DNA from 3 places in the Brachybacterium sp. GCM10030267 genome. Region 1 is predicted to be linked to each of the others. Evidence: riboswitches for the same ligand, from Rfam matches in the RefSeq annotation. Region 1 holds a riboswitch; each other region holds the start of a gene.
The links. Region 1 has a riboswitch for thiamine pyrophosphate ahead of thiM (hydroxyethylthiazole kinase). Riboswitches for the same ligand answer to the same signal wherever they lie in the genome.
Positions count from the first base shown of each region.

Region 2: linked by a shared signal. The riboswitch ahead of thiO (glycine oxidase ThiO) and the one ahead of thiM (hydroxyethylthiazole kinase) in region 1 are both predicted to bind thiamine pyrophosphate.
Region 3: linked by a shared signal. The riboswitch ahead of ACFQS2_RS04010 (TenA family protein) and the one ahead of thiM (hydroxyethylthiazole kinase) in region 1 are both predicted to bind thiamine pyrophosphate.

Region 1 is NZ_JBHTCX010000007.1:161,859-165,122, reverse strand. Features, by position in the region: gene thiD (bifunctional hydroxymethylpyrimidine kinase/phosphomethylpyrimidine kinase) at 1-519, opposite strand, end outside; gene thiE (thiamine phosphate synthase) at 586-1,308, opposite strand; gene thiM (hydroxyethylthiazole kinase) at 1,305-2,138, opposite strand; TPP riboswitch at 2,130-2,229, opposite strand; gene ACFQS2_RS06035 (hypothetical protein) at 2,405-3,264, shown strand, end outside.
Region 2 is NZ_JBHTCX010000011.1:174,573-177,836, reverse strand. Features, by position in the region: gene ACFQS2_RS10050 (thiazole synthase) at 1-363, opposite strand, end outside; gene thiS (sulfur carrier protein ThiS) at 367-609, opposite strand; gene thiO (glycine oxidase ThiO) at 606-1,808, opposite strand; TPP riboswitch at 1,803-1,909, opposite strand; gene thiE (thiamine phosphate synthase) at 2,036-2,713, shown strand; gene ACFQS2_RS10030 (hypothetical protein) at 2,811-3,264, opposite strand, start outside.
Region 3 is NZ_JBHTCX010000003.1:341,873-345,136, reverse strand. Features, by position in the region: gene tenA (thiaminase II) at 1-530, opposite strand, end outside; gene ACFQS2_RS04010 (TenA family protein) at 527-1,189, opposite strand; TPP riboswitch at 1,314-1,407, opposite strand; gene ACFQS2_RS04005 (hypothetical protein) at 1,704-1,976, opposite strand; gene ACFQS2_RS04000 (homocysteine S-methyltransferase family protein) at 2,184-3,230, opposite strand.

The DNA of each region.
Region 1 (3,264 bases):
GGCGGGACCCAGCTGCTGCAGCCGCACGGCCTGCTCCTGCATGGTCTCGACATCGGGGGCGACCTCCGCATCCAGCAGCTTCGCCGCTTCGGGCAGGTTCGGCGTGATCACGTGCACCAGCGGCAGCAGCAGTTCGCGCAGGTTCTGTGCCGCCTGCCGGGGCAGCAGTTCATCGCCGCTGGTGGCGACCATGACCGGGTCGAGCACGACGGTGCCGAACTGGCCGGCTCGCGCGGCCATGGTCTCGGCGACGGCGGCGACGACCTCGGCGGAGGTGAGCATCCCCAGCTTGGTGGCGTCCAGCGGGATGTCATCCAGAACGCTGGTCAGCTGCGACTGCACGTCCTCGGCGGTCATCGGCGTCACGGACTGCACGCCGCGGGTGTTCTGCGCGATCACGGCGGTGATCGCGGTGGTGCCGTAGACGCCGAGTGCCGTGAACGTCTTCAGGTCGGCCTGGAAGCCGGCGCCGCCGCTGGGGTCGGAGCCGGCGATGGTCAGTGCTGTCGGTGGTCGCATGGGGCGGTCCTCCTGGGGTGTGCTGCGGAGCCGGGCCGGTGGGGGGCGGGGTCCGCGGACGGGTGGTCACGGACTGCTGGATGAGCGGCCCTGGTCGATGGCTTCTCGGAGTCGGCCGGCGGCCGCAGCGGGGTCGGGTGCCGCGGCGATGGCCGAGACCACGCAGAGACCGTCCACACCGGTGGCCGCGATCTCCGGGGCGAGGCGGTGGTCGATGCCGCCGATGGCGACGGCCAGCGGAGCTGAGGCGGCCGATACGTGCCGCGCCTGCCGCCACGGGTCCAGGCACTCCGCCAGTCCCTCCAGGCCGAGCGGCGGCGCGGCGTCGGCCTTGGTGGCGGTCGCGCGGATCGGGCCGATGCCCAGCACGTCGGCCGTGTCCTCCGCGAGCGCGGCGCGCACCTGGCCGGCGGTGCCGGCGGAGAGGCCGATCATCAGCTCCTCCCCGAGCACCTCGCGGGCAGCGGCCGCGGCGACGTCGCTCTGGCCCACGTGGAGGTGGCACCGCGCGGCCTCGGCCACACCGAGACGGTCGTTGACGAACAAGGGCACCTCCTGGGCGCGAGGGCCGAGCTCGCTCGCCAGGCGTTCCCGGCATGCGCGGACCAGCTCGAGCAGGTCGGCGTCGGAGGCGTCCTTGTCCCGCAGCTGGATCGCGCCCGCTCCGCCGCGGACGGCGGCGAGGACCACGCCGGGCACCGCGTCGATCCCGCCGGACAGCGCCGAGTCGGTGACGTGGTACAGCGAGAAGTCGGCCGCATGGGCGGTGCGCAGGGACGGCCGGATCACGCCGGGGCCGCCTGCTCCTGAAGACCCACGAGCTCGAGCACGTCGGCGGGCGTGAGGGTGTCCAGCGCATCGAGCCAGCCGACGGCGAAGGACCCGACTCCCTGCGCCTCCCGCGCGGCGAGGGTTCCGGCGGCGCCGTGCAGGGCATGTGCGGCGAGCACCGCGTCGTGGGGGGTGAGGTCGGTGTCGCGGCTTGAGCCCAGGAGGGCGGCGCAGGTCGCGCCGAGCGCACAGCCGGTGCCGATCACTCGCGCGAGCAGGGCGTCGCCGCTGGTCAGCACTGTGATGCGACCCGCGGAGACGATCGCGTCGCGCTCCCCGGAGACCGCGACCACGGCACCAGTGCGGGCGGAGAGGTCGCGGGCGGCGTCGAGCACCGCCTCGACCGTGTCGGTGGAATCGACGCCGCGCCCTCCCCCGCCGGTGCCGGCGAGCGCGGCGATCTCGGAGGCGTTGCCGCGGACGGCGGCGGGCCCGAGGGTCAGCAGTTCGTGCGCCAGCGGGGTGCGGACGGGCAGCGAGCCGACGGCGACCGGGTCGAGCACCCAGGGCCGTCCGGCGTCGCGGGCGGCGCGGGCGGCGGCGGGCATCGCCTGCACCTGTCCCTCGGCCACGGTGCCGGTGTTCACCAGCAGCGCGTCGGCCGCAGCGGCGAAGACCGGCGCCTCCTGCGGGTGGTCCACCATCGCGGGGGCGGCCTCGATGGCCAGCAGGACGTCCGCGGTGATCTGCTGGACGACGGTGTTGGTGATGCAGTGGACGAGCGGGCTGTGCCCGCTGAGCGCCTCGAGGGCGCTGCGTAGCCGGTTCTCGGGCGTGCTCGTAGTCATCGGTGACGATCCCTTCGCAGGTGCAGACCAGGGCAGGTTCGACGGGTGTGCTCTCAGCCGCCGCTTCTCGACGGCACCCCGCGTCACTGGTCGGCGACTTTAGCAGGGGCCGAGACAGGGGCACACAGGATCTTCACACTCATAATCCTGTAATTCCTTGGTATTCTCTTGACCTTCCCTTGACCTGATGCCACGGTGTGAGCGGCAACGCATCGACGCGGATCCACGACGGACAACCGTCTCCCGCAGTCGGCGGAGAGGACGCCATGACCATCACGAGCACCGCACGCCGGGCCCGCACCGTACTGACCGTCGCCGCGGGGGCGGCGCTGCTGTCCGCGTCGGCCTGCAGCACGAGCGCCGGAGCCGACGGGGAGGACAGCGCGGGGGCGCCGTCCGAGACATCGGATCAGGGTGAACAGCAGGAGGGCGGACAGAACACCAGCGACGGCGGGGGCGCCGCGACCAGCAGTGAGCAGGGGGACGGGGACTCGGACGAGGGGTCCGAACAGAACGATGGGGTGGATGCGGGCGACGAGGACGAGGCGACGGAGCCGACGGAGCCTGAGACCCGTCTCGTGCTCGTCACCGATCTGGGACCCGAGGAGCCCGGTGAGGGCGATCTCGTGCGCAGCCCCGACCAGCTGGCCGCCCTGCTGACCGGGCCCCTCGGCGGGATGGCCGAGTGCTACGACGAGCTCACGCTCAGCCCGGGCGCCACCGCGTCGTGCATGGGCCCGGCGAGCGTCGACTCTCCCGACCCGGACCAGGAATGGACGGCGCACTCGGTGCGGATCCCGTCCGCGGAGGACTTCACCGCCGGCAGCAGGGTCGCGATCCTGTTCACCACCGGCGGCGCCCTGACCGGGCCGGCCGAGGTCCTGCTGGAGGAGACCGTGTCCCTCACCGGCCTCGGCGTCAGCTCGACGTTCGGGGCCGAGGACCTGGATTCCGAGCAGCTCGCGCAGCACACGCTGGAGGTGCTCACCTCCCCGAATGCTTACGTCCCCGTCGACTACGCCGACTGGGAGCACGTGAGCTGCCAGGACGGCCTCTCCTTCGCGACCTTCGAACCGGTGGCCTGCACCGCGACCACCGCCGGCGGCGATCACTGGGAGCTGGAGGT
Region 2 (3,264 bases), on a different contig from region 1:
GCCGTCGGGCAGGAGGGTGTCCTCGTCGGCGATGACCTCGAGCTTGATCCAGTCCGTCTCCAGCGCTTCACGGGCGAGCTCCGCGGTGAGGATGGCGTCGCGGGCGCTGAAGCAGCCGGCGGTGTTGGGCAGCACCTTGATCCCGAGCCGCTCGAGCAGCGTGAACACCGAGTTGCCGGTGGCCGCGGAGAAGCGGCGCATCGCGACGGTGGTCAGCGCGGTGCCGGAGGCGACCAGGGCGCGTTCGAGCGCGGCGAGGTCGGTGGCCCCGCCGGTGCCCATGATCAGGCGCGATGTCAGGGGCGTGCCGGCGATGGTGAACGAGTCGTCGGCGAGGTCGGGACGTGCGGAGGGACGGGTCATGGGTCAGCCTCCCTGCACGGCGGTGACGAACTCGCAGCGCGCGCCATCGGGCACGGGCGTCGTGGCCCAGCGGGTGCGGGGCACGACGGTGTCGTCCAGGGCGACGGCGACGCCGAGCGGACTGCCGTCGCTCGCGCGGCCGTCCTCGCCGATCTCCTGGCCGAGGCGGGAGCTGACCAGGTCGCGGACGGTGCTTCCCGGCGGGAGTGCGACCTCGTCGCCGTTGACGGTCAGGGACAGATTCATGGGTTCTCCTGGGCGGATGAGGCGGTGGCGCTGGGTACGGGGGATGGCGGGAGGGACGCCGTCGGCGGTGGGATGGTGAAGCGTTCGGGCCGGACCGCGTCGAGCAGCTGCGAGCGGGGCGCGGCGGGGTCCTCGAGCAGCTCGGCGGTGCGCTGGGCGGCCCAAGCGGACAGCAGGATCCCGTGGCGGTGGTAGCCGGTCGAGACGATCACGCGGTCATCGCCGGGCACGGGGCCCAGCAGCGGGAGGTCGTCGGGGGTGCCGGGGCGTGCCCGGGTGGTGACCTCGACCAGTTCGGTCTCCCGCACGGACGGGGCGATCTCGATCGCGTCCTGGAGCAGCTGGTGGACGCCGCCGGTGGAGGTGCCGGCGAGGTCGTCCTCGCGGCTGGTGGCACCGATGACCAGGTGGCGATCGGCGCGCGGGACCAGGTAGACGGATCGTCCCCGCACGGTGGCGCGCACGGTGCGGGCCACCAGGTTGTCCTCGCCCGGGGCCAGCAGCGAGGTCGGCACGCGCACGCGCAGGATGTCGCCGTGGACGGGGCGCAGGGCGAGGCCGAGGCGGCGGTGCGGGCCCGCGATCTCTCCCGCACCCAGCCCTGCGGCCAGCACGATCCGCTCGGCGTCGATCTCCTCGAGCGAGGTGAGGCGGCGACGGTGGATGGCAACGGCGGGGCCGTCCCCGGGTCCGCCCGCTCCGGCCAGGATGTCTTGGACGGCGGCGGCCAGGCGCCGCGGGTCGACCTGGTGGTCGTGCTCGATCAGCTGCGCGCCGGCGATGCCGCGGGCCAGGGCGGGCTCGAGACGGCGCAGCTCCCGGGGTGTGAGCTCGCGGACGGCCGCTCCGGTGGAGCGCTGGATCTCGGCCAGGTCGCGCAGCGCGGCGGCGTCGGCGTGGTCCCGTCCGATCATCACGGTCGAATCGTCCCGGTAGCCGGGGTCCACGCTGGTGCGCGCGGCGAGGCGGCTCGCGAGATCGCGGTGCGCCTGGGAGGCCTCGCGCATGATGGCCCACAGCGGGCCCTGCCCGACCTGGATCTCCGCGGCGGGGGCGAGCATCCCGGCGGCCGCGAACGTGGCCCCGTCGGCGACCCCCTCGGCGTGGATCTCCACGCGGTGACCACGCGCTCGCAGCTCGGCGGCGGTGAGCAGGCCGACGATGCCCGCGCCGATGACGGCGACATGCATGGCACGCATCCTGAGATTCCTCCTGACGGCGGCATGATCCGCATCCAGTGCTGGTGGTCGGCGCGCTGCGCCCTCTCAGCCCGGCGTCTCGGGCTCCCACGGAACCCCTCGAGTCTACGCGCCGGCGCAGACGCCGACGAGCCGGCGGGCCAGTGCCTGCGGCACGGTGCCGGCGGCACGGCGCCGGCAGGCCGGAGGTTCCGGGTCCCGGTCACGCTCTGTGCCAGGCTGTGCCCATGAACGCTCACTCGTCGGCGACCAGCGAGGCCGGTGCCCGGCGCCGCGAAGCCCTGCGCGCCTCCCGCCTGTACGTCTGCGTCGACCTCTCGCGCGGGCTCGAGGGCCTGCTGGCTTTCGCCGAGGCCGCCTTCCGCGGCGGAGTGGACATCCTGCAGGTGCGGGACAAGGCGGCCGAGGCCCGCGCCGAGGTCGAGGCCCTGCGGGCGCTGCGGCCGATCGCCGACGCGCACGGCACGCTGCTGGCGGCCAATGACCGGGCCGACGTCGCCGCGCTGGCCGGCGCGGACATCCTCCACCTCGGCCAGGGCGACCTGAGCACGCTGGATGCCCGTGCGCTGCTGGGCCGCGACGTCCTGATCGGCCGCTCGACCCGCACCATCGAGCAGATGGAGGCGGCCGACGCCGATGCGGGTCCGGACTACTTCTGCACCGGTCCGGTGTGGGCGACGCCGACGAAGCCGGACCGCGCCCCCGTCGGCCTCGACCTGCCGCGCGCCGCCGCCCAGCGGACGGGGGACGCGAAGCCGTTCTTCGCCATCGGCGGAGTCGACGCGGAACGTGTCCCCGAGCTGCTCGGCGCCGGTGTCGAGCGGATCGTGGTGGTCCGCGCCGTGACCGAGGCCGACGATCCCGAGGCAGCGGCCCGGACGCTGCGGGACGCCCTCACGAGCTGACCGACGCTGAGACGTCCTCACGAGCTGAGGGGCCCCGCGGAAGCCTCTGACCAGCGCGATGGGCCGCGCGCGGGCCGGCGAATCCTGCGGGAGGCGCTCAGGAGACGACGGCCGCGGCGAGTGCGACCAGGTCGCCCGCGTCGACGGGCCGGAACTCCAGCGGCGGGTCCTCGGCGGCCGGGTCCAGCGCCTCCATCGTGAGCACCTCGCTGCCGGTGACATACACGCTGACCTGCTGCACGCTGTCGTCGTCGGCGTGCACTGTGGTCAGCACGCTCTGGGCACGGGTGTCGGCGAGCCGGGCGGCGAGCGGGTGTCCTGAGGCGAGCTCGGTGCGGCGCACGGTGACCGGGGCGCCGCCCTGGCCGGCGACGGAGTTCGGGTCGATCAGCGTGGCGATCCGGGCGGGGACCTGCTCGACCCGCAACGGTGTGAAGTGGTGGATGCCCGACGGGGTCACTTCCTCCTCGAGCACACCGGTCTCATGGACGTAGTAGTACGCGCGGCTGACCAGCGGGCCGCTCTCGGACTGCACCGTGCGCTCCGCGGTG
Region 3 (3,264 bases), on a different contig from region 1:
ATGGCGTCGCGCGCGGCCTGCTGGAACTCCTCGCTCGCGTACTCGGCGATCCAGTCGCGGTAGGGGTGCTCCGGCTGCTCCTCGAGCCGGGGAGCCAGACGGGCCCCGATCTCGGCGTACCCGATCGCGCACGGGGCGAGGGCCACATTCAGGTCGAGCTGGTCACCGACCTGCCCGCAGTCGAGCACGTACCGGGTGTAGGCGACGGTGGCCTGCTTCTCGGGTGCGGCGTCCAGCTGCGAGCGATCGATGCCCCAGCTCGCGGTGAGCCGCACATGCAGATCGGTCTCGGCCAGGGTCGTCGCGAGGGCATCGGCGGAGTGCTGGATGTCCTCGAGCCGTCGGCTCTTGAAGGCGGCCAGCGCGTTGGCCCGGGCGAACTGGATGAGGAACAGGTAGTCCTGGATCAGGTAGTCCTGGAATGCGGCGAGCGGCAGTGTGCCCGCGCCGAGCTGCTCGACGAACGGGTGGCGGGTGTAATCGTCCCAGTCGGGCAGGGCGGCGGACCTGAGATCGTCGAACAGGCTCATCGTGCCTCCCCGGTGAACGGGTGGAGGTAGGACTGCTCGAAGAAGTCGAGCTCGAGGGCGACGGTGCGCTCGAAGAACTCCCGGGCCCGCTCGGGGCTGCCGGGTCCTGCTGCGTCGAGCTCGGCGTGCAGGAAGTTCACGAAGCCGGCGAAGTCCGGGTTGTCGTGGAGGTCGATCCATTCGGAGTGGACGAAGCTGCTCGGCCGCGGGTCCGGAGCGGCGGCGGCCCAGTCGTGGTAGAGCCATTCGGTGACCACCAGCACGGCGAGGATCGCGGCATAGTCCCGGGTCTCGGCGGCTTCGCGGAAGATGGTGGTGAAGCCGGTGGTCGCCAGCGTGTCCGGGACGGTTGCGCGGTCGTGCTCGCTCACGCCCAGGGACTCGAACGCGCGCAGGAAGTAGGTGTTCTCGTCCCCGGCGACCTCGCCGACGAACTGCGACAGCCGCAGCCGGGCCTCGAACGCGGGGGCCTCGGCGATGCCGGCGCCGAGGAGCACCAGGAAGCTGTCGAGGAAGCGATGGTCCTGGATCAGGTATCCGGCCATCACCTCGTCGGGGATCGACCCGTCGTGGAGCTCCGCCACGAAGCGGTGCTGGACGGCTCGGGTCCAGGTGGGTTCGCTGGCCTCACGGAGGTCGTCGGTGAAAGAGGTGGACATCGGGACTTCTCCTCGTCGGTCGATCCGTCCGGATGGGAGCTCCCGATCCGGTGACCCGGGGCCCGACCTCGAGGCGCGCTCGCGACGCGGCGAGCGGCGCAGTGACGCAGTGACGCAGTGACGCAGTGCGACGTCATGACATCCCTCCGCGAGCGCTAACTCGATCAGGTTCGTCGGGTGTGATCTCAGCCCCTGGCGGGGCACCCCGTGTCGACGACGACCTTACCCCGACACAGCAGGAGCCGCCCCGGGACCCCGGCGCTGGGGCCGGGTCCCGGGGCGGCTGAGCGGGGCCGTGATCGCCCTGATCGATTCCCGGAGGGTCACCGATCACGCGGCGAGATCACGCATGACCGATGGGTCGGAGATCAAGCGATCAGGTGGGCCGACGGTCCCGCCGATCAGGTGCGCCGACGGTCCCACCGATCAGCTGGGCCGACGGTCTCGCCGGTCAGGTTGGCCGACTGTCCCGCCGGTCAGCGAGCGGCGTCCCGCTCCTGCGGTCGGTCGCCGTTCACTCGGAGTCGAAGGCGCCGTCGTCGGCCCCGAAGGCACTGTCCTCGGAGCCGTCCTCACCGGTCGCCTCGGGGGCGTAGTCCTCGTCGAGCGGGACCTCGCGGCGCTGGTCGAGGACATCCGCTGGATCGGCGTAGGCGGAGGTGACGGAGCCGAGCTCCTCGGAGCCGAGGGCGTCCGTGGTCCCGTCGTCCGGCAGGGCATCGACCTCCTGGTCCAGGGCGTCCTCGAGCGGGGCCTCGGGGGAGTGCTCGTGCGGCGTGCTGGTCATCGTCCTGCTCCTTTCCTCCGGTGGTGTCCGGTCACTGGCAGTATCCGATATTCCGCGCCGATGATCGACTGCTCGGGCCCGCGATCGCTGGAAGCTCAAGCCCTCGCGCCGGGCGGAGCCCCGAGCGACGTCGGGCCGAGTCAAGAGCTCTTCGGGCGAAGCCTGGAGCCTCGTCGGGCCGGACCCGAACCTGTCCGGGGCCGACGCTCAGGCGCGCGAGCCCAAGCCGACGATATGCTCCGGGAGGCGCTCGTTGCTGCCGTACATGAAGTGGTTCTCCATGCGCTCGGAGTAGCGGCTCGCCTCGGTGGTGCGGCCGACGGCCTCGGCGACCTCCCGGATGTGGATCGGGGCTGCGCCGCAGCACACCCCGAGGTAGTTCACGCCCAGCTCCAGCGCCTCACGGGCGAAGGCGCTGATCTCGTAGCGGTTGGTCAGCAGGGGGTCCAGGGCGGTGGGGAAGGTGCGCCCGTGCGGGGAGGGCACGGCCGCGGCGGGATCGGAGAGGTTGAAGAACGTCGGCTCCTCCTCCGTGGTGCGGTACGGGATCGGCAGGGCGCCCACGTGGCAGTCCACGGCCTCGCGGATCTCGCGCAGCCACGGCAGCATCGTCGCCGGCCCGCGGAAGCAGTTGAGACCCACCACGTCGGCCCCGGCCTGCTCGAGGCGCTGTGCGGTCTCGACGATCCCGGCGCCCTCGGCCATCTCCTGGAACGCCATCGGGGCGAGAGTGATCACCACGGGCAGGCCGGAGGCCTTGGCGACCTCGAGCGCGGTCAGCGCCTCCTCGGCGTAGTAGAAGGTCTCCCCGACGATCAGGTCGGCCCCTTCCTCGACGGCCCAGCCGACCATCTCCTCGAACATGCCGCGGACCTCGCGCTGCGTCGTGGTGTCCGCAGGGTCCCAGATGTTGGAGTTGGAGATGTTGCCGGCGACGAGATTGCCCGGGACGGCGTCGGCGACCTCGCGGGCGATCTGCAGGGCGGACCGGTTCAGGGGCTCGAGGAGGTCCTCCTTGCCGATGACCCGCATCTTCTCGCGGTGACCGTTGTAGGTGAAGGCCTCGACGATGTCGGAGCCGGCGCGCTGGAAGTCCACGTGCAGGGTGCGCAGCGCCTCGGGGTGCTCGAGGGCGACCTCGGGCACGAACTCGCCGGCGGTCAGGTAGCCGCGCCGTTCGAGCTCGAAGAGGAAGCCCTCGGCACAGATGACGGTGCCGGTATCGAGGCGTTCGGTCAGGTGGTTGCGGGTCATGGCGTGCCCTCGTCGTCGCGGTTCCAGTGGTGGC